DNA from 3 places in the Halomonas sp. HNIBRBA4712 genome. Region 1 is predicted to be linked to each of the others. Evidence: predicted binding sites of a transcription regulator. Region 1 holds the regulator's gene; each other region holds the start of a gene.
The links. Region 1 encodes sigma-54, which starts transcription at its own class of promoters, with help from an activator protein. Its sites were predicted from a motif close to TGGCACNNNNNTTGCTNT; they were not measured.
Positions count from the first base shown of each region.

Region 2: the regulator sigma-54 is predicted to act here: its motif matches at 2,941-2,958, upstream of ACGK9R_RS16025 (sugar phosphorylase).
Region 3: the regulator sigma-54 is predicted to act here: its motif matches at 3,685-3,702, upstream of feaR (transcriptional regulator FeaR).

Region 1 covers NZ_JBIFXR010000002.1:465,255-471,618, reverse strand. Annotated here, with positions in the region: gene rapZ (RNase adapter RapZ) at 44-931, opposite strand; gene ACGK9R_RS06620 (PTS sugar transporter subunit IIA) at 976-1,446, opposite strand; gene hpf (ribosome hibernation-promoting factor, HPF/YfiA family) at 1,451-1,759, opposite strand; gene ACGK9R_RS06610 (RNA polymerase factor sigma-54) at 1,840-3,255, opposite strand; gene lptB (LPS export ABC transporter ATP-binding protein) at 3,361-4,110, opposite strand; gene lptA (lipopolysaccharide transport periplasmic protein LptA) at 4,121-4,612, opposite strand; gene lptC (LPS export ABC transporter periplasmic protein LptC) at 4,615-5,238, opposite strand; gene ACGK9R_RS06590 (KdsC family phosphatase) at 5,256-5,786, opposite strand; gene ACGK9R_RS06585 (KpsF/GutQ family sugar-phosphate isomerase) at 5,861-6,364, opposite strand, start outside.
Region 2 covers NZ_JBIFXR010000010.1:46,559-52,922, reverse strand. Annotated here, with positions in the region: gene ACGK9R_RS16035 (methyl-accepting chemotaxis protein) at 1-167, opposite strand, end outside; gene dsbG (thiol:disulfide interchange protein DsbG) at 251-1,051, opposite strand; gene ACGK9R_RS16025 (sugar phosphorylase) at 1,087-2,895, opposite strand; gene nrdR (transcriptional regulator NrdR) at 3,141-3,629, shown strand; gene ribD (bifunctional diaminohydroxyphosphoribosylaminopyrimidine deaminase/5-amino-6-(5-phosphoribosylamino)uracil reductase RibD) at 3,629-4,813, shown strand; gene ribBA (bifunctional 3,4-dihydroxy-2-butanone-4-phosphate synthase/GTP cyclohydrolase II) at 4,998-6,128, shown strand; gene ribE (6,7-dimethyl-8-ribityllumazine synthase) at 6,155-6,364, shown strand, end outside.
Region 3 covers NZ_JBIFXR010000007.1:109,151-115,514, reverse strand. Annotated here, with positions in the region: gene ACGK9R_RS13990 (hypothetical protein) at 1-846, shown strand, start outside; gene ACGK9R_RS13985 (aldehyde dehydrogenase family protein) at 988-2,466, shown strand; gene feaR (transcriptional regulator FeaR) at 2,609-3,523, opposite strand; gene ACGK9R_RS13975 (helix-turn-helix domain-containing protein) at 3,736-4,677, shown strand; gene ACGK9R_RS13970 (NAD(P)/FAD-dependent oxidoreductase) at 4,680-5,969, opposite strand; gene ACGK9R_RS13965 (Rid family hydrolase) at 6,062-6,364, opposite strand, start outside.

The sequences.
Region 1 (6,364 bases):
CAAGCGATTCCTTGTTGTAAGCAAGACCGACGGCCCGCGTTGGTCAGAACGGCGTCGCCTCGCTTAGCGAATAGTGTAGCCCCAGTTCGCGATGGCGAACCTGAACGTGAGCCCGGCGCTTTTGCAGCTGGCGGGCGAGCTGCTCGACCATATAGACCGAGCGGTGCTGGCCGCCGGTGCAGCCGATGGCAACGGTCATGTAGCTTCGCTGGCTCTGCTGGTAGGCGGGCAGCCACTTCTCGAGCCAGTCGGTGATGTCCTGGCCCATTTCATCGACCACCGGATAGCCCTTCAGAAAAGCGATGATCTCTTCGTCGCGCCCTGTGTAGGGGCGTAGCGTCGGGTCCCAGTAGGGGTTGGGCAGGCAGCGAATATCGAACACGATATCGGCATCGAGCGGCACGCCGCGCTTATAGCCGAAGGACTCCAGCGTCAGCGTCAGCTGGCTCTGGCGCTCGTGGCCGAGCTGGTCGGTGATACGTCGGCGCAGATCGTGCACCGTGAGCCGCGAGGTGTCGATCCTCAGATCCGCCAGTTCGCGAATGCCGAACAGCGTTTCTTCTTCCTTGGCGATCGCTTCCTCGAGCGTCATGTTGCTGTCGCGGGTCAGCGGGTGGCGCCGCCGCGTGGCCGAGTAGCGCTCGAGCAGCGTCCGCGCATCGGTGGTCAGATAGATCACCTGCACCCGCGTGGTGCCAGCCTTCAAATCCTGAAGCAGTGCGGGAAAGCGCTCGAGTGCCGTGGGCAGGTTGCGAGCGTCGATGCTGACCGCCAGGTGGGTACGCTCGCCCTGCTGGCCAAGTTCCTCGACCAGCGAGCCCAGAAGCATCGCCGGCAAATTGTCGATGGCGTAGTAGCCGAGATCCTCGAGCGCCTGAAGCGCAATGGATTTCCCCGACCCGGAGCGGCCGCTGATGATCACCAGTTGCATCGAATGCCTCTTCGGTCAATGGGGCAGGAGAGCGTCGAGCCGGCTTAGCTTGCGGCGTGTTCGCGAATTCGCGCGGTGACAAGCTCGAGAAGCTCGCGCTGGCTTTCGCATTTGCGAAACTGGGCGCGGGTTCCGGCGTCATTCATGATAGTGGCGACCTGACCCAAAAGCGCAAGATGAGTGTCGTCCGCCTCTTCCGGCACCAGCAGTACGAACACGAGATCCACCGGGTCGCCGTCGATGGCGTCGAAGTCGACCGGCTCGGCGAGCTTTAGAAAGCCCGCGATCGGCGCACTGCAGTGTGGGCTTCGGGCGTGGGGGATGGCCACGCCGTTGCCGATGCCGGTGCTGCCAAGACGCTCGCGGCCAATCAGCCGGCTGAAGACTTCCTGGCTGTCGAGGCTGGGCGTATTCTGGGCGATGAAAGTGCTGAAGAACTCCAGCACGCGTTTTTTGCTGCCCCCGGGGACGTCGAACAGCACGCGTTCCGGGGGGAGTATGCTTTCCAGGGTCATTGGTTCAACGCACGCCGGCGCCCTGGGCGCGGGCCTGTGCTTTTTCCTTGTGTTTTACCAGTTGGCGGTCGAGCTTGTCGGCAAGCGCGTCGATGGCGGCATACATGTCGTTGTCCTGAGCTTCAGCGTGAAGATCGGCCCCGGCGGCGTGGAGCGTGCAAGCGGCCTGCTGACGCTCTTTTTCGATCGACAGCGTCACCTGAACGGTGGTGATGTTGTCGTAGTGGCGCTCGATACGCTCGAGCTTTTCGTTGACGTAGTCACGCAAGGCGTCGGTCAGTTCCAGGTGATGGCCCGTAATGTTCACTTGCATTGGCGTGCTCCTTTAGCCAGGACTGTACTTCGATTGTAACCCTTTTTCCGCCATTGCAAAGCCCCGGCGACAAGTTTCGCCTAGCGCAGGCGCCGGCGCTCGCTGGAAGAGGGAATGCCCATCGCTTCGCGGTATTTGGCCACGGTGCGCCTGGCAACGTTAATGCCGCTTTTTTCGAGCAGCGACACCAGGTGGCTGTCCGACAGGGGTTTGCCCGGCGTTTCATCCTGAATCATCTTCTTGAGCCGAGCGCGGATCGCGGTGCTCGAGTGGCTGTCACCGCCGTCCTGGCCGCTCACCTGGCTTGAGAAGAAGTACTTGAGCTCGAACACGCCGCGGGGGGTGTGGATGTATTTCTGCGTCGTGACCCGCGAGATCGTCGACTCGTGCATCTCCACCGCCTCGGCGATATCGGCCAGTATCAAGGGTTTCATCGCCTCTTCACCCTGCTCGAGAAAGCCGATCTGGCGGGTGATGATCTCACGGCCGACGCGCAACAGCGTGTCGTTACGGCTCGACAGGCTCTTGATCAGCCAGCGCGCCTCCTGCAGGTGCTCTTTTAGAAACTGATTGTCCTGGCTCTTGTCGGCGCGCTTGATGAGGCTGGCGTAATCCGGCTGCACGCGAAGCCTGGGCAGGGCCTCCGGGTTGAGCTCCAGGTGCCAGCCCTCCTGGTCGTGGCGCACCACCAGGTCCGGCGTGATATAGCTCTGGTGCGTGGCGCCAAAGGCACTGCCCGGACGCGGGTCGAGGCTTCGAATCAGCCCGATGACCTCGTCGAGCTGCTCGTCATCGAGGCTCAGGCGGCGCTTTAGAAGGCGCAGGTCGTTCTTGCCCAGCGCCTCGAGAAACTGGCGCACCAGGCGTTTGGCCTGCATAAGCAGCGGGGTGTCGTCGGGGAGCGTTGCGAGCTGTAGCATCAGGCACTCGCGCAAGTCGCGGGCGAAGACGCCGGTGGGTTCGAACTGCTGCATGCGCAGCAGGGTGTTTTCCACTTCCCGCTGGCTCAAGCCGTCAAGGCCCTGCGCCTTGAGCCCTTCACGAATGTCGTTGAGCGGCTGGGTCAGGTAGCCGTTGGCATCCAGCGCGTCGATCAGGCTCTCGGCGATGGCATAGTCGCGCGGGGTGACGTCGGTCATCGCCAGCTGCCATAGGAGATGGCCCTGCAGGCTCTGGCCCGCCGCCTGGCGCTCGAAATCCGGGCCCTCGGAAGAGGCGCCGGCACCGGCCATGTCCTGGTAAGTGTCGGACCACTCACTGTCCGTCGAAAGCTCCGTGGGGATGTGCTCTTCCCACTCGGTTTCCGCGGTTTCGACCGTGCGTTCCTCGCCGAACTCGTCCTCCTGCTCCAGCAGTGGGTTGGCGTCGAGCGCCTGCTGAATCTCCTGACGCAGATCCAGCGTCGAGAGTTGCAGCAGGGCAATGGCCTGCTGCAGTTGCGGTGTCATGGTCAGCTGCGTGCCTACCCGCAGCTGCAAGGAAGCTTTCATGACCATCGAAGAACCACTCGTTACGGGTAAAGCTCCACACTAGAGCGAGTGGCGTTAAGACGCAAGTGCAATAAATATGCCAGTAAACGGAACTTTATGTTTGACACCGGGTTAGAGGCGAAAGTCCGCGCCCAGATAGACCTCGCGCACTTTTTGGTTGTTGAGAATGGCATCGGCGTTGCCGCTGGCGATGATGTGGCCGTCGCCAACGATGTAGGCGATATCACAGATGTCCAGGGTTTCACGCACGTTGTGGTCGGTGATCAGCACGCCGATGTGGCGCGCCTTGAGCGCGAGGATGATCGATTTGATTTCGCCCACCGAGATCGGATCGACCCCGGCGAAGGGTTCGTCGAGCAGAATGAAGGCCGGGTCGGTGGCGAGCGACCGGGCGATCTCCACCCGCCTACGCTCGCCGCCGGAGAGGCTCATGCCGAGGTTGTCGCGAATATGGGTGATATGAAAATCTTCCAGTAGCTGCTCCAGGCGCTCCTGGCGGGCGTGCCGGTCGAGATCCTTGCGCGTTTCCAGAATCGCCAGAATGTTGTCGGCCACCGAAAGCTTGCGAAAGATCGATGCTTCCTGGGGCAGGTAGCCAATCCCGGCGTTGGCGCGCTCGTGCATCGGCGCCTTCGATAAATCCAGCGCGTCGATGCCGACCGAGCCGGCGTCGGCCTTGACCAGCCCTACGATCATGTAAAACGACGTGGTCTTGCCCGCGCCGTTGGGGCCCAGAAGTCCGACGACGCTGCCCTGTTCGATTTCAAGGTTGATGTCTTTCACCACCCGGCGGCGTTTGTAGCTCTTGGCCAGATGGCGGGCGTGAAGCGTCTTTACCGCCTCGGATGTAGTGCTCGACACGGTGGCTCTCCTATTGTGCGGGCTGCAGCGTCATGCGGATACGCTGGTTGTCGCTGCCGCTAACGTCGGAGCGCGCCTGCACCACTTCGCGGTCGATGAAGTACTCGAGCCGCCCGCCGCGAAAGCGGTCGCTTCGCTGGGTGAGCTCGGCCTGGTCGATCAACTCGACCCGGCGCTCGCTGACGTGATAGATGATGCGCCGCGCCCAGCCCTCCATCGGCGCCGGCTCGCCTTCGAGCTGGTTGCGCAGGTAGGCGCGCTCGCCGGTGGCGGTAGCTTGCGACAGCTCGCCAGCGTCGTTACGGGTGATTTCGACGCGGTCGCCGCGAATCTGCATCTCGCCCTGGCGAATGTTGACGTTGCCGGAATAGACCGCGGTGCCTGCACGCTGGTCGAGATCGAGCCGGTCGGCTTCCACTTCGACGGGCGCCTGGCTGGTTTGGGCCAGAGCGGTCAGCGGCAGAGCCAGGCCGAGCAGTGCGATGCGAAAATAAGCGTGCATGATTACTCCTGAGGGTTGAGGTCCTGGGGGGACGAATCGGTCGTGGGCCGAGCCGGCACCGGTGGGTGGGTACCGCGCACATTGTCGCTCATGCGCACCCGGCTTTCGTCGAGCCAGACATCCATGCGCTCGGCGCTCATACGCTGCGGCGGCTGCTGTAAAAGCGCGGGCGCCTCGGTATAGGCGTGGCGCTCGCGGCCGTCGTAGACAAAACGCTCGGTATCGAGCTGCCACCCTTCATCCGGGGCGAGCAGGCGGGCATTGCCCTCCATTACCAGCGTCTGGCGCTCGTTTTGCAGTATGCCGCGATCGGCGTTGGCCAGCCACTGGCGCTGTTCGGAATCGAACAGGGTGGCCTCTGGCGCCTCGATTTCGGTCAGCGCCTGCTGGGGCGTGTGAATAAGCTGCGGCGTCTCGAGGCGCTGAGACACCGCGCCGGTGTCGTCGAAAAGCGTCAGCCTTGCGTTATCGAGCACGTGCCCCGGCTCTTCGCGCTGCACCTCGGGGTCGACCTCGAGGGCCTCGCGCCCGCCCGGGTCGAGCCATACGAGCCAGGCGCCCAGCGCAATCACTAGCGCAGGCATCCAAAGGCGCTTTTTGATGCGTCCTGCCGTCGAGCCCGGCATCGCGTTTCCTCGGTCGGTTAAAGATAGGTGTCCATGACGGCGTCCCAGTGGCCCTGGGTCATCAATAGCGTATCGCAGATTTCACGCACCGCGCCGTGACCGCCGAGGGCATCGGTGATCCAGTCGGCGTGGGTATGCATGTAATCCGGCGCGTTGGGCATGGTGATGCCGACGCCGGAGCGCTTGATGCATTTGAGATCCGGCAGGTCGTCGCCGCAGTAGGCGACCTGGTCAAGCTCGAGCGACAGCCGCGAGCAGAGCGCCTTCAGAGTGGCGAGCTTGTCCTCGACGCCCTGGTGGACGTGGGTGATCCCGAGCGCGGCGGCGCGCTGGCTGACCATGGGCGAGTCGCGCCCGGTAATCAGCGCTACATGAAAACCCGCGCGCTTCAAGAGCTTCAAGCCGTGGCCATCCTGGGTGTGAAATGCCTTGATTTCGATGCCGTCGGCCTGAAAGTAGAGGCGGCCGTCGGTGAGCACACCATCGACATCGATGGCGAGCAGGCGAACGTTGCGAAGGCGGTCATTCAAAGCGTCGGGTACGGCCATGGTCTCTCCAGTGGGTCTGTCAAAAAGTAAAGAAAGTAGTGATGCAAGGCGTCGTGCGAGGACGACCCGAGCGCTTAGATTACGCCGCTCGAGAGCAGGTCGTGCATGTGCAGGGCGCCGACGGGGCGCTCGTGCTCATCCACGACTGCCAGCGCGGTAATGCGGCTATCCTCCATCAGGCGCACCGCCTCGGCGGCGAGCATCTCCGGGCGCACGCGCTTACCAGGGCGGGTCATGACCGCATCGACGCTGACATCGCGAAGATCGTGATGTTCATCGAGGGTGCGGCGCAGGTCACCGTCGGTATAGACGCCGGCCAGGCGGCCTTGTTCATCGATCACGCAGGTGAAACCGAGCCCCTGACGGGTAATTTCCAGCAACGCATCGCGTAGCGGGCTGCCCAGCGCGACCACCGGCAGGCGCTCGCCGCTGTGCATTAAATCCTTCACCCGTAAAAGCAGACGCTTGCCCAGGCTGCCGCCGGGGTGCGACAGCGCGAAATCCTCGGCGGTGAAGCCGCGCGCCTCCAAAAGTGCCACCGCCAGCGCATCGCCGAGCGCCAGCGCCGCGGTGGTCGA
Region 2 (6,364 bases), on a different contig from region 1:
TCCAGCTGATTGCCCAGGCTTTCGACCACCTGCTTGAGGCTGGCTCGGCGCTCCTGTTCGATGGTTTGCCGGGTATCCCAGGTCAGCCAGCCGACCAGTATCATCATCGCAAGGCAGATGAGAGCGAGTATGCCCCAGAGGCGTTGGTTCAGCGTCAGTCGTGTCAACATGGTGTTCCCGGCATTATTGATGGTGATGGATGCCATACCTATCGGCACCGGGAAGCAGGGCATTAACCAGAACGGCTTAATTATTCAGAGGTTGATGCGCCGCCGTTGGGCGCCTCACTCCCCATCATCTCGACCAAGCGCGCATTGGAGGGCAGCCCTTCGATACGATCCAGTCGTATCAGGCCGTCGTCGGTTTCGCGTTTGAACGCGGTGGTGGGCGTGGCGACCAGGCCAAGCTCCTCGAAAAGCTGGTTGTTGGTGTAGACCTGCTCTTCGATCTCGCGGGCTTGAGCGGCGGGTTCGAGAGGCTCGCCTTCGCTGTGGGCCGTAAGCGCAGCGGTGGGGTCGTCGGCGGCCAGAATCGTTGCGGCCAGCGCCGGGCTCGAGGGGGCGAGAATGCCGACCATGATATGGCGAATATGCACCTGGCCGGCGTCGACCCAGGGGCGCGTCTGGCGCCAGAGCCGTTTACAGTAGGTGCAGTTGGCGTCGGTGAACATGTATATCGTGCGCGGCGCGTTCTCGTCGCCGTCCTGAATCCAGTGGCTCTGCTCCAGGCTCTGCCAGGTTTGCGCCTCGAGCGGGACGCGCACCGCCGCCTCGAGCTGCTGCTCGGTCAGGTTTTCCCCTTCGCTATCGTAGAGCGTGCCGATCACGGCGTGTTCGCCGTCCGGAGTGAGATAAACGATCACCTCCTGGCCCTGGGCGCTGGCGCCGAACCCGGTCAGCCCGCCGGGGGCGTCGAAGCGCTCGTGAATGGTAAGGCCCTGATCGCGAAGCGCCTGAACGGGGGCGGGAAGAGTAGACTCTGACGCCAGCGCCGGGGCCAGATAAGCGCCGGTCAACAGGGCAACGAAAGCGGGGGTGAGCCTTGTGTGCATGAGGTTCTCGCATCGAAGGTGAAAAGAGGCCGTGCTTAGCCCGGCGTGCTGACCAGCCAGCGCACGGCGTAGGGTGGCAGCGTACGCTCCTGGGGCCAGGCGATTGAGTCGTCGAGCGATTGCCAGCGCCGAGCGTCGAGAGTGTCGATGACCGCCGAGCCGGCCGTTTCGAGCGGGGCGGGCTGGTCGGTGACGTTAAAAAGCCCCAGCAGCATGCGGCCATTCTCGAGCGGGCCACGCTCGATTGCCAGCACGCTTTCGTGACTTTCCAGCACGCGCTGGGGCGCCGCCGGGTGAAAGCAGGGCTCGGCGCAGCGGCGTTTCAACAGCGCCTGCAGCGCTAGAAAGATATCATGCGTGGGGGTGTTCGGGTTTTCCAGCAAAAGCTCGAGGGTGTCGCGCTGCCAGCGGTGGCGGTTGATCGAGCGTAGCCGCCCGCTTCGCTCCACGCCTTCATGGTCGTTGAGCGAGCCGGTCAGGGTGTGGATGTAGAGCGCGGGGATGCCCTGCAGGGTGAGCATGATCGCCTGGCTGCACAGAAATCGCGCGATCTGCCAGGGGTCCGGCCCGCGCCGGGTGCCGCGCATCGCCTCGAACCAGGTAATGTTGATCTCGTAGGCGGTGTCGGTGCCATCCGGGTTGCTGCGCATGCTGACGAAGCCGCCGAAGCGGTGCATCAGCTCCAGAAGGGCATCGCGTTCGTGATCCGGCAGCAGACCCTCGAGCGGGCGCACGCCGATGCCGTCGTGGCTGGCGGTGAAGTTGAGATAGGTGCAGTTATCTGGAAGCGGTGGGAGGCTGGCAAGCCAGGCCTGCATCGTTGCGGTTTCGCCGCGGGTCAGGGTATGAAGCAGAAGCGGCGGCAGGGCGAACTGGTACACCATGTGCGCTTCATCCGCGGCGGGCACCGGGTCCGTCGCCGCCGGGCTTAGCCGCTCGAGCCCGAAGTAGCTGATGTTCTCCGCATGGGGCACGTTAGTTTCGGTGATCAACAGCGTGCCGGGCGCGACCTCGTCGACGATGGCGCGCAGAAGCCGTACCACGGTGTGGGTTTCCGGCAGATGGATGCAGTTGGTGCCCAGGCGCTTCCATAGAAACGCCACCGCGTCGAGGCGGATGATGCGAATGCCCTGCAGGAGGTAAAACAGCAGAATGCCCACGAACTCCAGCAGCACGTCCGGGTTTTCGAAGTTGAGATCGATCTGGTCGTCGGAGAACGTCGCCCAGAGGTGGCGCGTACCCCGGCGCGTGGCCACCGGCACCAGCAGCGGGCTGCTTCGCGGGCGGGTGACTTGGGAGACGTCGGTCTCCGGGTCGACCTCGATGAAGAAGTCGCGCCCGGGGAGGCTGCCGGTGAGGTAATCGACGAACCAGAGCGATTCCCGCGAGACGTGGTTGAGCACCAGGTCACCCATCAGGTCGAACTGGCCAGCAAGCTCGCGGATGTGCGACCAGTCGCCGAGCTCCGGGTTTACTTCACGATAGTGCACCACCGAAAAGCCGTCGTCGCTGCTCCAGGGGAAAAACGGCAGCACGTGCACCCCGCTGATGCAGTCACGCAAATGCGTGTGCAGAAAATCGCTCAAAACGGTCAGCGGCGCGGTGCCCTCGGCCAGAATCGAGTCGCCGTAACAGATGACCCATTGATCCTTTTCGCTCCATAATGGTGCTCCGCTCGGGGCCGGGTCGCGCCTGGCCACCGGGATGCCGTCCTGGCTTTCGCCTGCGGCGCGCGCGCGCTCGAAATAGGCGATATGCTGGCCGATACGCCTTGCGACCTCGCCGGCTCTGGGGCCGTAAAGGTGGGTCAGGTAGCGATTAAGCGTTTGATCGAAAACGGACATTACGTATTCTCCTGAAGCCAGGGTGATCGGGTATCGGTGACAAACGCTGCAGCTTGTGTGCCAAATCGTTACAATGCTAGGTTATGCCGGCGTTTGTTGGCGAATCAAGCAAGGGCGGGCTCGAGCGTTGGTCGTCAGGAAAGCGCGGGCGAGTCGCGCATTTTCCTGACGGCGTATCCTGCGAAAGCGCGGCGAGAGCGCCGCTTACTGCTTTAACACTCTGTTTTAACCATAGGTGGACGGCCATGCATTGCCCTTTTTGTGGCGCTAATGATACGCGGGTGACCGATTCGCGACTGGTGGCCGATGGCGACCAGGTGCGCCGCCGCCGCCAGTGCGCCAACTGCCATGAGCGCTTTACCACCTACGAAACCGCAGAGCTGATCATGCCCCGGGTGGTGAAGTCCGACGGTTCGCGGGAGAGCTTCGATGAAGCCAAGCTGCGCGCCGGTATGCTCAGAGCGCTGGAGAAGCGCCCGGTCAGCGCCGAGGCGATCGAAGCCGCCGTCGAGCGTATCCGCCAGCAGCTGCGCGCCCAGGGCGAGCGCGAGGTCAACGCCCGCGATATCGGCGAGGCGGTAATGAACGCGCTGACTGGACTCGATCAGGTGGCCTACATTCGCTTCGCCTCGGTCTATCGCAAGTTCCAGGATCTGGACGAGTTTCGCGCCGAAATCGACCGGCTGGCGCCGAAGGGCAGCGAGTCCGGCTCAGCGCCGAGTGAGGAGCCCTGATGGAGGCCATCTTCACGCATCAGGATCACGTTTACATGGCCCGCGCCATTGCGCTTGCCAAAAAGGGGCGCTATACCACCGACCCCAATCCATGTGTGGGCTGTGTGATCGTTCGCTTTGATGAAGGTGACGCGGAAAATGGCCGCGTCGTCGGCGAGGGCTATCACGAGAAGGCCGGCGAGCCCCACGCCGAGGTGTTCGCGCTCGAGGCCGCCGGCGAGGCCGCGTTCGGGGCGACGGCGTACGTGTCGCTCGAGCCCTGCTCGCACACCGGGCGCACCGGCCCCTGTTGCGAAGCGCTGGCCCGCGCCGGTGTGGCGCGCGTGGTGGTGGCGATGGTCGACCCCAACCCGCAGGTGGCCGGGCGCGGTATCGAGCATCTGCGACAGGCGGGGGCTCGGGTCGAGGTAGGGCTTCTTGAAGCGCAGGCGCGCGCGCTCAATCCCGGGTTCGTCTCGCGGATGCAGGGTGGGCGCCCCTTCGTGCGGCTTAAAATGGCGATGAGCCTGGACGGGCGCACCGCCATGGGCTCCGGTGAGTCGCAGTGGATCACTGGGCCGGATGCCCGGCGCCAGGTGCAGCGCCTGCGCGCGCGCTCGAGCGCCATTTTGAGCGGCGTCGAGTCGATCATTCTCGACGATGCGCGGCTGACGGTTCGCGCCGAGCAGCTGGGGCTCGACAACGCTAGAGCGGTCGCTCGCCGTCAGCCGCTTCGCGTGATCATGGACTCCACTCTGCGCCTGCCGCTGGCCGCGGCCTGCCTGCAGGAGCCGGGGCGCACGCTGGTGATCACCACCGAGGCGCATAGTGAAGAGAAACGCCAAAAACTCGAAGCGGCGGGGGCGATCATTCACGTCATGCCTGCGGTGAAAGCCGGGCGGGTGTCGCTTACCGACATGCTCGGTTTTCTGGCCCGCGAGTACGACATCAACGAAGTGCTGGTCGAAACCGGCGCGACGCTGGCCGGCGCCTTGCTCGACGCCGGGCTCGTCGACGAGCTGCAGCTTTTTGTCGCGCCCACGCTTCTGGGTGGCGAGGCGCGGCCCTTGTTCGCGCTGCCGGGGCTGACCGAAATGGCGCACCAGAAGCGCCTCGATATTCAGGATATTCGCGCAGTGGGCAGCGACTGGCGCATCATCGCCACCCCGCGCGAGCCGCAAACCGGCGACGCCGCCGGCGTATGAACCACCAGGGGCGCCGGGGCGCAATCTGGCGTGATGGGGCCAGCCACGGTACCCTTGCGCGCAACGTCGCACGCTGTGCGGTCATTTCATGGGAGACGTTCAGGTGACTACCTCTTCAGACGGCCTATCTTCGGAAAGTGCCTCCTCGGAAAGTGCCTCTTCGGAAGGTTTATCTTCAGAAGGTTTGTCCTCGATTGCCGAACTGGTCGAGGACATTCGCCTTGGCAAGATGGTGATTCTCATGGACGACGAGGATCGCGAGAACGAAGGCGATATCATCATGGCCGCCGAGAAGGTGCAGCCCGAGCATATCAACTTCATGGCGCGCCACGCCTGCGGGCTGATCTGCATGCCGATGACCCGCGAGCGCTGCGAGCGGCTGAATCTGCCGCTGATGGTGGGGCAAAACGGCTCCGGCTTTGGCACCAAGTTCACGCTCTCGATCGAGGCGCGCGAAGGCGTGACCACCGGGATCTCCGCCGCGGATCGGGCGCGCACCGTGCAGGCCGCCGCCGCCCCGAACGCCCGCGCCTCGGATATCGTCCAGCCCGGCCACATCTTTCCGCTGATGGCCGAACCCGGCGGCGTGCTGCGCCGTGCCGGCCATACCGAGGCTGCCTGCGATCTGGCCGCCCTTGCCGGGTGCGACCCGAGCGGGGTGATCTGTGAGATCATGAACGACGACGGCACCATGGCGCGGCGCCCGCAGCTCGAGGCGTTCGCCAGAACCCACGGCATCAAGATGGGCACCATCGCCGAGCTGATCCACTACCGCATGGTCAACGAGCAGACCGTCGAGCTTACCGAGACTACCCAGGTGACGACCGCCCACGGGCCGCTGACCCTGTACGTGTTTCGCGACCGGCTGCAGGGCGGCCACCACCTGGCGCTGGTGAAAGGGCGCCCAACGCCGGAGCGTGCGACCACGGTGCGCGTGCACCTGGCCGACACGCTTCGCGACGTGCTCGGGCTGACCCACGCCTCGTCGTCGCGCTGGCACGCTCACCGCGCCCTCGAGGAGATCGCCGCGGCGGATGCCGGCGTGCTGGTACTGATCGACGAAGGCCGCCCGAGCCCTGATTTGAAAGAGCAGCTGGAGGTGTTTCTGGGGCGTGTACAGATGCCACGCAGCAGCGACTCCGACGGCGCCGGTAACTATCTGACCATCGGCACCGGGTCGCAGATTCTGCGCCATCTGGGCGTGGGCAAGATGCGGCTTTTGAGTTCGCCGTGGAAATTTTCAGCGCTCTCGGGTTTCGATCTCGAAGTGGTCGAGCTGGTCGCACCGACCGGCGAGCCCGATAGAGCGTCCTGATACGATCATCACGTAGGAAAAAATAGATGCAATCCCTTTCGCAAATTGAAGGCAGTTTCGTCGATGTCGATGGCCGGTACGTCATCGTGGTGGGGCGGTTCAACCACCACGTGGTCGATAGCCTCGTCGAAGGCGCAGTCGACAGCCTGACCCGCCACGGCGTGGACGCCGAAAACATTCATCTGGTTCACGTTCCCGGCGCCTGGGAGCTGCCGCTGGCAGTCAAGCGCGTGCTC
Region 3 (6,364 bases), on a different contig from region 1:
TTCGGCAAAGGCGTGCTGGGCGGGGAGCTCAACCGCGGCGGCGGCTACTATCTGGCGGCGCGGCAATCCTTCGACAAGACCGCCGTGGTGCGCCTTGGCGGCGAGGCGGGCTGGCGCGGCGAGCTGATGTGGCTTGAGTCGGACAACCGTGCGCAGGCCAAGCCCGAAATGGCGGTGGGCACCATCGAGCACGTGGCCGACGAGGCAACCCTTGGGGCGACCTACCTCAAGGTGCTCGATACCGACGACGACTACGCCTTTCTCTACCCCGACCGCGACGGGACGCGGGTTTACACGATCTACGGTAACGGTAACGCGGGCGTGGAGAATCTGTTTCTCTCCGGCCAGTACGCCTTCCAGGAGAAGGGCAACGACGATAGCGAAAATGCCTGGTATCTCGAGGCGGGCTGGACCTTCGATCAGCTTCCTAGCACGCCCTACGCCAGCTACCGTTTCAGCCGCTTCTCCGATGGCTACGACCCACTGTTCTACGGCAATGGCCGAGCGCTCGGCACCTGGTTTCAGGGCGAAGTGGCGGCTAACTACGCAGGCCCCTTCGCCACCAACGCGCGCATTCACCAGCTCAACCTGGCGCTAGAGCCCACCGAGCAGCTCAGTATTGGCCTGCTCATGTACCGCTTCGATACGCTCGATACCACGCGAGGGCCGAATCTCGACGGTAACGAGATAGACCTTTACGCCAACTGGGCGATCAACGACCGCTGGTGGGTCATGCCACTGGTAGGCCGTTACGATCCGGATGCTTCGACTGCCGAAGGAGGAACGCAGCTCGGTGACAGCGACCCCAACTATTACACTCAGTTGCTGGTCGGATTCAATTTCTAGAGCTCGGCAGAGAGCGTCATGCCAAGGGCAAGAACGGACAAGCCATTGTCAAAATAGCACTTTAGCCTGAGCCACAAGCACGCCTTTTCATGTTGAACGGCCTTGGGTCGTTCGACACCCAGCACACACAGGAGATCGTTCATGAGCCAGCACTTACAAACCGTACAGGCATTTTTCGAGCGAGCAACGGGCTCGTTCATCGACGGCGCCTTCGTCGCCGAGGGCACCCCGTTTGACGTGCTCGACCCGTCGAACGGACAGCCGCTAGTTACACTCGCCACCGGCGACCGCGAGCTGGCCGACCAGGCCATCGCGCTAACCAAAAAAAGCTTCGACGATGGCCGTTGGAGTGGTATGACGCCGGCGGCGCGCGAGCGCATTCTGCTGCGCTTTGCCGATCTTGTAGAAGCAAACGGTGAGGATCTCGCCCAGTTAGAGACACTCAATCAGGGCAAGTCGATCAATCTTTCGCGCGGCGTGGACGTGGGGTTCTCGATCGATTTCATCCGCTATATGGCCGGCTGGACCACCAAGCTAGAAGGCAGCACCCGCGACGTTTCCATCGGCATGCCGGAAGGCGCAAAGTTCAACGCCTACACCCTGCGCCAGCCGGTCGGCGTGGTGGGGGCCATCGTGCCGTGGAACTTCCCCATGATGATCGCGCTCTGGAAGGTCATCCCGGCCCTGGCGGCGGGCTGCACGGTGGTATTGAAGCCCGCCTCGGAAACGCCGCTGACGGTACTGCGTTTGGCCGAGCTTGCGATCGAAGCAGGCGTGCCGAAAGGCGTGTTCAACGTGGTGCTGGGCTCGGGTTCAGTGGTCGGTACTCGTTTGGCCGAACATCCCGATGTCAGCAAAGTAACCTTCACCGGCAGCACTGCGGTCGGCAAGCAGGTGGGCCACGCCGCGGTCGAGCACATGTCGCACTTCTCGCTGGAGCTGGGCGGCAAGAACCCGATGCTGGTGCTTGAAGATGCCGACGTCGAAAAAGCTGTCAACGGCGCGCTGATGGGGGGACTGTTCAACCAGGGTCAGGTTTGCGCGGCTGCCTCGCGCTTTTACGTGCATCGCAGCATTCACGACGCTTTCTGCGAGCAGTTGGCAAGCGCCATCGATACCATGCAAGCGGGTCCCGGCATGGACCCGGAAGCGCAGGTCAACCCGCTGGTCTCCAGGCGTCAGCAGGAGAGCGTGCGCGGCTATCTCGACCGCGCCCGCGAGCAGGGGGCAAAGATCCATGTAGGTAATGACGTGCCTACGGAAGGCTTCTACGTGTCGCCCGCCATCATCAGCGGCGCCAGTCACGATATGGAGGTCGCGCGCGAAGAGGTCTTCGGCCCTGTACTGACCGTGATTCCCTTCGATGACGAAGAGCAAGCGCTGCGCATGGTCAATGATAGCGACCTGGGGCTGGCGGCGAGCCTATGGACCAATAACCTGTCCAAGGCCATGGCGCTGACGCCGCGTATCGAAGCGGGCACCGTGTGGGTCAATACCCACGTAACGCTTGACCCGGCCATGCCGTTCGGCGGGTTCAAGATGTCCGGCATCGGCAAGGAGTTTGGTCCCGAGGCGGTCAACGCCTATACCGAACTCAAATCGGTCTGTATCGCCTACTAGCGCGAGCGCCTGGTAGGCTGCTGCGCTTGATGGTCACTCCCGTGCGGGGGTGGCCTTTATCCTTCGCCCTTCTCTTCCTTGCTTCTTTCCTTTCTCTATTTTGTCTTTTCTGACGTTCACTAAAGCAGGCTGTGCCTCCCCATCAGAAGGCGGGTTCCAGGTGTTCGCGACGATACGTCCGGGGCGAGCTTGCAAACTCACGCTTGAACGATCGGCTGAAGTGCGCCGAATCGGTAAAACCCCACTTGTAGGCGATCTGAGTGATCGAGCACTTGCTCAGCATGGGGCTTGCCAACTCCTCGGCACAGCGGGCCAGACGACGGCGCTGAACGTAACGACATACCGTTTCGTCATGCTGCTCGAACAAGCGGTAGAGTTGGCGAACCGAAATATGAAAGGCGCTCGCCAGACGCTCTGGACCCATATCCTCCTCATGCAGATGCTGCTCGATGAACTGCTGTATGCAGTTGAACAGCGTGCCATCGGCCTGCTCCATGAAAGCCGGCGACTGCGCTTGATGCTGGTAAATCGACGGCAGCAGCGCCGCCAGCGAGTTAACCACGCCCTCCTCTCCCTTCCCTACCGAAACCAGCGGCTCAGTGACCACCCGATTGACAACCAACTGCAGAATCTGACTGCTGGCACAGTCTGGCGTGATCTTCATGAACGGAATCGCTGTATCACCAAAGCATCTCACTACTTCGCTGCGCAATAGATGGAGCGAGTCGTGCTCGATCAAGCCGTGGGAGATGATCTCGCACGTTTTGATGGAGTCCATCAGTGCCATCTCGCCTGGACGCAGCGTAACAGGGGTTCCGTTTTGCACTAAGGTGGCGCGCCCTTGCTTCTGCACGATTAAAAAGCAGTAACGATCTTCGTTACTGCGCTGCGAGCGGCTGCTGGTCACCTTCTCGGCATTCGTCACGATGTTGGCGATATCGATGCCGCCATTGGTACGGGTCGATACGCTGCCTTGAAAGCTCCGGCGATCCTTGAGCGTACAGTCGAAGTAGCCGCAGGTTTGTCGGAGAGCGCCTATCCAGGCATCAAACGGCATGGAGGTTGCATTTGCAGCGGGGGATAGCATAGGGTCACCATTTTCATTAATATTTTAATGGTTGTTTTCACTTTAGGTAAAAAGGCCGCTCGATACCACCCCCTCATTGGTCAAGTCCCGTTGAATGAGACGAGCATCTTTTGAATACCGTGCATTATAAAAAGGCAAGTTGCATGCCATTGGCACGGAGAACCGGCTCGAAGGAGTCTTTCATGACAATTGCCCTGCACCACTGCCTTGACGCCGTTGACCACGCAAAGCGACTTGAAGGCTGGCAACAGGAATCCAGCCAAATCGAATCCGGTATTTTCTCTGGTGAGATCGTCGATATATCGAGCAAGAGCGTGCGGTTGTTTCGTGAAAGCGCCAATCTGGGACTCTCTCAACGCATGCATTTTCCCGACTCTCATTGGCATCTGGTCACGCCGCTTTGCTGGTCCAGTGAAGAGCTTTTTGGCAAGAATACCGTGACCGTACTGCCACGCTGCGATCAGTTCTGGAGCGTGACACCGCCCCATTACGATCTGCTGGTCGTATCGGTTCTACGCAACCAGCATGAGTGGCTTGGCCATCATGAGCGCCGCTTGAGGCGCCTGAACGTACCGACCGAACGATTGCGCCAATTGCGCGAACAGTGGCGGGCAATGACCGATTACCTGCGCCAGCGCCCGCAGGACGACCCCGTACCAGAAGTACTTCAGCAGGCGCTGATCGTCCAGCTCGAAGAGAGCATTTCACTGCTGCTCGACGACGGCGAACTCGGTCGAGAGCCCAATATTGCTAACTACCGGACCCGCCGCTATATCGTCGAGCGCTGTCACGATCTGATGCGCCAGTATCCCGAGGAGCCGCCCTCGCTGCTCACGCTTTGTAGTCAGCTGAAGATCTCGCGGCGTACGCTGCAATACAGTTTTCAGACCGAGGTCGGCCACTCCCCGGTTACCTACCTGCGCGCCATGCGCCTCAACGCAGTGCGCCGTAGCCTCCTTCAAGACCCCACACAGCGTTTGGCTGACGCCGCCGCCGCCCAGGGTTTTTTTCACCAAAGCTATTTTTGCCGCGAGTATCGCCGCCTGTTCCAGGAGCCACCTTCGACGACCTGCGCACGAGCGATCGACGCCGGGCGACAAAGTACGGCCTGGCCGCACCGATGAGTCTAGAATCGTCCGAACCGATAGGGCCTTGGGTCGATGATCGGATCACTTCCCATCAATAGATCAGCGGCCAGTTGGCCCGCCGCCGGTGAGGTGCCAAAGCCATGCCCGGAGAAGCCGGTGGCGAGCGTAAGGCCCGGCACGCCGGGTACGCCGTCAATGACCGGATTCGAATCTGGGGTGATATCGATCATCCCCGCCCAGGACTCCTCGACGGTCATGTTCTCGAACACCGGCCAGGCCGCCGATAGGTTGCGTGAGGCCTCATCGTTGAGCGCCTGGTTAATCGGCGGGTCCATGGTGCGCACGCGCTCGAAGGGTGAATGGCCGTTTTTCCAGCGCCGCGGTAGCGTTAGATCACGCCAGAAATGCTTGCCCAGCGATATCCGCATGAGCCCCCATTGAGCGCGTAGCGCGCTCAGATATTTGGAGCCGACCAATAGATGGTCGAGTGTGAGCGGCGCATCGAGCGCGCCGCGCTGGGTGACGATGAAACCGCCATTCTTGTGTTTGCGAAAGGAGAAGTCCGGTCCACCCACGGCGGTATCGGTCGGCCCTTCCATGGCGCCAGTGCGAAACACCGACAGCACCAGCGGCAGCGTCGGCAGTGATATCCCGATATTGCCCAGAAAACGTCGCGACCACATGCCGCCGGCCAGCAATACCTGATCGCACTCGATTTCACCGCGCTCGGTCACGACGCCGCTCACTCGGCCGCCAGTACGCGTCAAATTGCGCACCGCACAGTTCTCGACGATCACCGCTCCGCGGGCGATCGCCGCCTTGGCGATGGCGCTGGAGGCCAGCGTCGGCTCGGCGCAGCCGTCCGAAGCCGTGAAGATCCCCCCGGCCCAATCGCCTCGCCCACCCGGCACCCGGGCATCGATCTCCCGTGCGCTCAGGATTTTCGAGTCCAGCGACAGATCGGCAACCGACTTGAGCCAGGCTTCGTGCACCGCGAGCTGCTCTGGCGTACGCGACAGAAACATGATGCCCGATTGGCGATAACCCACGTCGCTGCCGGTGCGCTCGGCCATTTTCGCCCATAGCCGGTCGGCGGCGAGCGCCAGCGGCACATCCTCTCCGTGGCGGCTGGTCTTGCGTATCCAGCCCAGGTTTCGCGAGGACTGCTCACCTGCGAGCCGTCCCTTTTCCAGTACCGTGACAGAAACGCCACGCTCGGCGAGGGTCAGCGCCGCGGTCAAGCCGATGATGCCTCCACCGATGATGACCACGGTGGTCGAGGCGGGAAATTCGTTGGAGGTATCAACGGGTGCGATGGTCGGTGCCATGACAGAGTCCTGAGCAGTGGATCGGTAAACCCGAAGCGACCGGACGATGCCAGTCGCGGTTCGAACGCTCGGTTAGCGGGCCGGGCACGGTTTCACTGTGCGGAGGTATCGATCCGACGGGTCTCGGCGCTACCGGCGCCTCGATAGGCGGTCACTTCGAGCTCGACCTTATAGACTTCAGAACCCAGCGGTGGGCAGGTCACGGTGATGACCGGATCGATCCCGCGCATGGTTTCGCCAAACAGCGTCATGACGGTTTCGGTATCCGCCGGGTTCTGAATGAAGATCTTCGCCGCAACGACATCGGCCAGGCTGCTGTCGACGGCGGCCAAACCACCTTCGATGTTGGCAAATACCTGTTTCAGCTGCTCGCTGACGTCGTCGGGAATTTCCTT